2 regions of the Actinocorallia aurantiaca genome follow, and region 2 is predicted to be linked to the other one. Evidence: riboswitches for the same ligand, from Rfam matches in the RefSeq annotation. Region 2 holds a riboswitch; the other holds the start of a gene.

Region 1 (3,396 bases), on a different contig from region 2:
ACCAGACCTTCACGCCCAAGAGCAAGAACAGGAAAATACCCAGCATGTAACCGAGATTGTTGATGGCCGCACGCCATACCGCCGTCATCAGGGGCAGCTGGTCCCCCGCGGGATCCGCCAGCACGACCCGCAGGCCGATCTGGCGCTTGCCGAGCGTCCGGCCCCAGAAGGCGAGCTGTACGGCCTCGTAGAGGAACGGCAGCAGCGCCACCACGACGAATGTCGTCCACAGGACCGGAGTCGACCAGGCGCCGTCCTCCTCCTTGTTCACGCCGATGGAGGCGAGAACGATGGGGAAGACCAGCGCGAAGCCGGCGACCCACACCAGGCCGGCGTCGATGAGCCGGGCCAGTGCGCGTTGCTTGAATGCCGCCAGCGGAAGGTTCTCGGCCGGGTGCGGACCGGAGGGCACGGGCGGTTGATAAGTCTGCCGGGGCGCTTCCTCTCGTTCGGGATATGAAGAGTTCGGTGGTCCATATCCCGAGTGCCCGTCATATCCCGGACTGGGCGGACCATACCCGGGCTGTTGCGGGGGGCGAGGAGCCCCGTAAGGACCTTGCGCGGGCGGGGGCGGGCCATATCCGCCACCGGAACGCGGGCCGTACGGGTTGGGGGGTTCGGTCATGATGTCGTCATTCCTCCAAGCGGAGCAGCATCCGCGTGTTTCCCAGCGTGTTCGGCTTCACCCGATCCAGGTCGAGGAACTCCGCGACCCCGTCGTCATAGGACCGCAGAAGCTCTTCATAGACAGCATGCGACACCGGAGTGCCCTGGATCTCTCGGAAACCGTGACGCGCGAAGAACTCCACCTCGAAGGTAAGGCAAAAAACTCGCCGGACACCCAGTTCTCGCGCAGTGGACAGAAGTCGGCCGACGATCTGGTGGCCGATCCCCATGCCCCGGCATTCCGGATCGATTGCGACGGTGCGAACCTCGGCGAGGTCCTCCCAGATCACATGGAGGGCACCGCATCCGATGATCCCTCCCAGTTGCGGGGCATCGGCGACCCAGAACTCCTGGACGTCCTCGTAGAGGTTCACCGTGCTCTTCTCGAGAAGACGCCGTCCGGGGCCGCCGTACGTGTCGACGAGACGCCGGATGTCACGGACATCGGGCGTGCGCGCCCGCCGGATCGTCAACTCCATAGAGCCTTGAGACTAGTGGCAACGGGCGACTTCACGGACCCGGAACGACCTGCGAAATCAGTCGCCGTGGTTGGCACGGACGGCAGACTTCGTTAGTCTCCTCCGCTGAGTGTCGACAGCAGTTCGCATCTGCTGTACCCGCCGCATCCCGACCGCTCCGCGCGAAGGGAGCCGGGGACCAGCGCAGGACCCCGGGTGCAACCGCGAAGGCGCGGAGGGGCTGCTCCGGCCCCCACCCGAAAGCTGACCCGGTAGGCGGCCGAGGAGAGGAAAACCGTGAAGCTCGCCCACCACCGTCTGCTCGCCCTGATCTGCGGTGTCACCGCCGTCGCCGTGTCCGTCCCGGGCATCGCGCACGCCGAACCCGACCCGATGAAGCGGATCGAGTCCGTTCACGAGGAACTGGAAAAGGTCAGCGAGCAGATCAACGGACTCAAGGTCAAGCTGAAGCAGGCCGAACGCGCGGCCAAGGTCGCCTCGGACAACGCCTCGCGCCAGCAGAAGGCTCTGGACGCCATAGCGCAGGAGGTGAGCGGGCTGGCCGCCAACAGCTACATGAGGGGCGGCACCGACCAGGCGCTCATCCTCGCCACCTCCGACGACCCCCAGGAGTTCCTGGACCAGAGCTCGACGCTCACCTACTTCGCCTCCCAGAGCGGCACCAAGGTGACGGAGCTGCTTTCGGCGATGCAGGCGGCGCAGCGCGCGAAGAAGGCGGCCGACGACCGGGCGGGACAGGTCCGCAAGCTCAACAACCAGCTGACCGACCGGCAGAAGAAGCTCAAGGACGACTACACCCAGATCCGCGACAAAATCGTCCGCAAGGATCCCAAGAAGATCGTCGACATCCCGCCGGTGCCGGGGGCGGGCAAGGCCGCCGAAGCGCTGCGGCTGGCGCTCTCCCAGCTCGGCAAGCCCTACGTCTGGGGCGCGGACGGGCCTAACAGCTACGACTGCTCCGGGCTCACCATGTGGGCCTACGCGCAGGTCGGCATCAACCTGCCGCACTACACCGGAAGCCAGTGGAACGCCGGCGCCCACGTCGGCCGGGACGAACTGCAGCCGGGCGACCTCGTCTTCTTCTACAGCGACCTGCACCACGTCGGCCTCTACATCGGCGACGGACAGATGGTGCACGCCCCCCAGACGGGCGACGTCGTGAAAATCGCGCCGATCGGCGGGAGGCCCTTCGCGGGCGGCGTACGCGTCGCCTGAGGGCGCTCCGGAACGGGACACGGGAGAACGGAAACGCCGTCACGGGAACCCGGAGGTTCCTGTGACGGCGGCGTTCGCCGGGCTTCACCGGGGTCTCCGGCTCACCCGCTCCGCGGTCGTCGCTAGATGAGTTGCCGGCGAGCCGCCCACACGACGGCCTCGATGGGGGTGTTGACGTCGAGACGGTCGCAGATGGCCCGAAGCCGGCGACGCAGGGTGCGCGCGCTGAGTTCGAGCTTCCGGGCCGCCACGTCGGCGGTCACGCCGCTGGCGATCTGAGCCAGCAACTTCAGTTCATCCTCGCTCAGCCGGGGTTCGTCGAAGGCCCGGCGCGCGAGTGTGCCCTGATCCACTCCATTCCTCCCTCGTCGCTGATGCTGACCGCGGGGGTGCAGCTCGTCGCTGCTTCGGGCGATGGGTCCAGTACTACTGATCGTCGGTGGCCGGACTCGGCCGATGCGTCGTTCGGATGCCATTCGCGGGGAACGCTGAGTAACGTCGGCTCGAGAGAAGGGTCATCGGTTGCAGCCTTCCCCTCTCCGGTCCGTGAATCGTTTCAAGCTCCCTACGATCCGGAACGCTAGGCGGCCGGATCCGGACCGTCAAGCTCCCGGAGAGCGCGAAAAGTGACCCCTGAATCACGTCCCGTGCCGTCGCCGAGGCGCGTCGACCCACGAAAAGCCGTTAACCTGCGACAACCCATCCCGACTCGGGGGGAGTGGACTGATGCGAGCAAGTATTCGTGAGGTTGCGCGTCGCGCGGGAGTTTCAGTTGGGACCGTTTCGAATGTCCTAAACCGGCCAGACGTCGTGGCCGAAGCCACCCGGGTCCGCGTCCTCACCGCCATCGAGGAACTCGGTTTCGTCCGCAACGAAGCGGCGCGGACCCTGCGCAAGGGCTCGGGGCGAACACTCGGAGTGATCGTCGAGGACATCTCCAACCCCTACTTCACCGACCTCGCACGGGGGGTCGAGGACGCCTCGAACGCCGGCGGCTACGACCTCATCTGGTGCACCAGCGACGGCAGCCCGGAGA
Region 2 (3,396 bases):
ACCCCCGCCTTCACTAAGGTCAACGGCGACAACAGAATTCCCAGAAGGGTCGCCCCCCGCCGTGGCCAGTGCTCGTCCGAAGATCCGCCGCATGGCCGCAGTCTGCCTGGTGCTCACCGCCTCCTGGAGCATTCCCGGAGCCGTTCAGGCGCTGCCCGCCGAGCCGTCGCGGGCGGCCGCCCAGAAGAAGCTCGAGAAGCTCGACCAGCAGGTCGAGCAGCTCGTCGACAGGTTCAACAAGGTCAACGGCGAGCTCAAGGTCGCCAAGCGGAAGCTGGAGTCGGCGAAGAAGTCCGCCAAGCGCGAGACGCTCGCCTACGAGAACGCGCGGCGCGGCGTGGTGCAGATGGCCGCGGACGCCTACAAGACCGGTGACGTCAACGAGGTCTCGGCGCTGTTGTCCTCCGGCGACCCGCAGACCGTGCTGGACCAGGTGTCGATCTTCTCGCACGTCTCCCAGAACCGGGGCGACAAGATCAAGGACTTCCTCTACGCCGCCCAGCGGGTGGAGCGCGAGAAGGGCCACGCCCAGGAGTCCTACGACAAGGTCAACGCCAAGGCCAAGGACCTCAGGCAGCAGAAGAGCGTCATCGAGAAGGCCATCACCAAGCAGCGCTCGCTGGTGCAGCGGCTGGGCGGGGACACCCCCTCCACCACGGCCACCCCGCAGGGCGGCAACTACAGCGGCCCGGCCACCGGTTCGGCCAAGACGGCCCTGGAGTACGCCTACAAGCAGCTCGGGAAGCCCTACATCTACGGCGGCGCGGGCCCGACCGGCTTCGACTGCTCCGGCCTGACGATGCGGGCATGGGGTGCGGCGGGCGTCTCCCTGCCGCACAACGCCGCGGCGCAGTACTCCTTGACCTCCTCCAAGCGGGTCTCCTACGCGGACCTCCAGCCGGGTGACCTCATCTTCTTCAGCGGCCTCGGCCACGTCGGCATGTACGTGGGCGACGGCAAGATGATCCACGCCCCGCGCACCGGGAAGAACGTGGAAGTAGTGAGCATCACGGAGGGCTACTACCGCAGCCGTTTCGTGGGCGGCGGGCGTCCCTAGAACCCCCCGAAACACCCCTGTAACAGGCGGATATGCCCCGGTCAGAGGCCTGTCACCACCGGTGAGACCTGTGTCACCCGGCCGTTAAAGCCCGCTTCACCTGGGCTTTCCTTACTTTGCTGGGCATTTGCCTTTCCTGGTTTCTTTGATACCTTCATGGAAGCGCGACGTTATCCGAACGTTGCCAACCGGTGGCGTTCTCCAGACGCCATGCTGTGATCTAAGCCGATCAACTGATCCGAGAGCCGGTGTCGTGGCAGACACCCGAGCCGCGCAGTGAAGCGTAGGACAGTGATTCTCGAGTCGGCGTCACAAGTCCATCCGCGTCCTTCCGACGATCAACGGAGCCATCAGGGGTTCCGTCCGGGGCCCCATCGCGTCCCCTCGTCCGAGAAGGCAACGCCGAGTCCGTGTACGCACACGGAGCCGGGGACCCAATCCGAACACACCCCGCACCACCCCCAAAGGGTGTGGGCCATGTGTTCGGCGGGGTGAATCGGAAGGCTGCGCAGTCAGGCAGCCGACCGTAGGACGAACCTTCCTGTCCGAACCCGTCAGCTAACCCGGTAGGCGTCAGGAAGAAGGAGATTCCCCTGTCTCGCAATCTTGGCATCCGCCTGCCCTCTGTAAGTCGTAAGCAGCTGGCCACCGGCCTGCTCGCAGCAGCCGCAGTCATGACTCCCGTAGTGGCCGTACCGGCCCCCGCGGAAGCCGCGGCGGTCAGCGCCACGACGGTTCAGAAGACCAAAAAGGTCAAGAAGAAGAAGTCCTGGTCCCATCGCCAGCAGGTCGCCCAGAAGGCTTTGAAGTGGGCGAAGAAGAAGAAGGGCAGCCCGTACGTGTACGGCGCGACCGGCCCCAACTCCTTCGACTGCTCCGGGTTGGCGGGCTACGTCTACCGCAAGGCGGGCGTGAAGCTGCCGCGCACGACCGGAGCCATCTACAGCGGCGTCGGCAACAAGGTCAAGTGGAAGGACCTCGCCCCTGGCGATCTGGTCTTCTTCTACGGCGGCCGCAGCCACATGGGCATCGTCTCCAAGGTGACCGGCAAGAAGGTCTACATGATCCACGCGCCGCGCACCGGTGACCACGTCCGACAGGTGCTTCTCGACAAGTACCGCAAGCAGAGCTTCAACGGAGCCGTCCGGCCTTACTAGGCGGCTCGCGGCGGCGGAGAAACCTCCGCTCCGCCGCCCAGCAGGACCATCCGACAAGTCAGACGCGGGACTGGTCCCCTCCGGGGGACCGTCCTCCCGCCGAGTCCGCTGTGAAGCGGAGCCGGGGAACCAACCGCCGGTCGCACAGACCGGCACGGGGTGAATCGACGGCCAGCCGTCGTAGGGCTATTCCAGGCCCGAATCCGTCAGCTAACCCGGTAGGCGGCATGGAAACAGGAGTTGAGCAGCACATGACCGGTCGTCACCACCGCAAGAACGTCTCCCTGACCGCCAAGATCGCGGGCGGTCTGCTCGCCGGAACCACCCTGGCCAGCACCTTCGCGGTCGCCGCGAACGCCAACACCCTCCCCGAGACGAGCGGCTCCGGCAAGGGCACCGTGAGCGCCGCCTCCCTGCACACCGGCCTGGTCCTGGACGGACTGACCACCGGCGGGACCTTCGAGAACACCGACGCCGCCGAGCGGACCGAGCAGAGCTCCGAGAGCCGCGACGAGTCCGCCGAGAAGAGCGAGAAGTCCGACACCGGCAAGAAGGTCGGCAAGAGCGCCTCCGCCGACGACTTCATCAAGAAGGCCAAGACCCAGCTGGGCATCCGCGAGGACGGCTCCGGCAAGACCAAGTTCCAGGAGTGGTACTCCAAGACCGCGCGCGCGGCCGAGACCGTCGAGCGCGACGGCGGCAGCCGCAACTCCTACCTGAGGGCCGCCTGGTGCAACATGTTCGTCTCCTGGGTCGCGGAGGAGACCGGCACCAAGGACACCGTCGGACAGGACGCCTGGACCATCGCGCACGCCAAGTGGTTCAAGAAGCAGGACCGCTGGGGCACCACCCCGAAGAAGGGCGCCATCGTCTTCTTCAACTGGCAGGGCAAGAAGAGCCTGGACAGCATCGTCCACGTCGGCATCGTCACCGACGTCAAGGGCGGAACGGTCAAGACCATCGAAGGCAACACCGGCAACGCGGTCCTGGAGCGCGACCGCAAGGCCTCCCAGATCGTGGGCTACGGCTACCCCGAGTTCGCGCGCTGATCACCAGCCCTCGAGAGCCCCGGTATGCCGGTTTCCGATGCGGTCATAGGATCGCACCCCATGGAAGCCGACGTACCGGGGCTCTTCGCATCTCCCGGGCACCCTCCCTCAGGACGCGCGGTCTGCGGGCGCA

What was found. Region 2 has a riboswitch for cyclic di-AMP ahead of ABD327_RS25520 (C40 family peptidase). Riboswitches for the same ligand answer to the same signal wherever they lie in the genome.
Region 1: it holds a riboswitch for cyclic di-AMP, as region 2 does, so the genes downstream of both, ABD327_RS04160 (C40 family peptidase) here and ABD327_RS25520 (C40 family peptidase) in region 2, are expected to answer to the same signal.

Annotation. Positions count from the first base shown of each region.
Region 1 is NZ_BAAATZ010000003.1:220,555-223,950, reverse strand. Features, by position in the region: gene ABD327_RS04170 (RDD family protein) at 1-412, opposite strand, end outside; gene ABD327_RS04165 (amino-acid N-acetyltransferase) at 633-1,145, opposite strand; cyclic di-AMP (ydaO/yuaA leader) riboswitch at 1,275-1,419, shown strand; gene ABD327_RS04160 (C40 family peptidase) at 1,422-2,360, shown strand; gene ABD327_RS04155 (LuxR C-terminal-related transcriptional regulator) at 2,483-2,713, opposite strand; gene ABD327_RS04150 (LacI family DNA-binding transcriptional regulator) at 3,087-3,396, shown strand, end outside.
Region 2 is NZ_BAAATZ010000021.1:268,068-271,463, reverse strand. Features, by position in the region: gene ABD327_RS25525 (C40 family peptidase) at 92-1,057, shown strand; cyclic di-AMP (ydaO/yuaA leader) riboswitch at 1,448-1,645, shown strand; gene ABD327_RS25520 (C40 family peptidase) at 1,732-2,214, shown strand; cyclic di-AMP (ydaO/yuaA leader) riboswitch at 2,302-2,454, shown strand; gene ABD327_RS25515 (CHAP domain-containing protein) at 2,466-3,263, shown strand; gene ABD327_RS25510 (hypothetical protein) at 3,324-3,396, shown strand, end outside.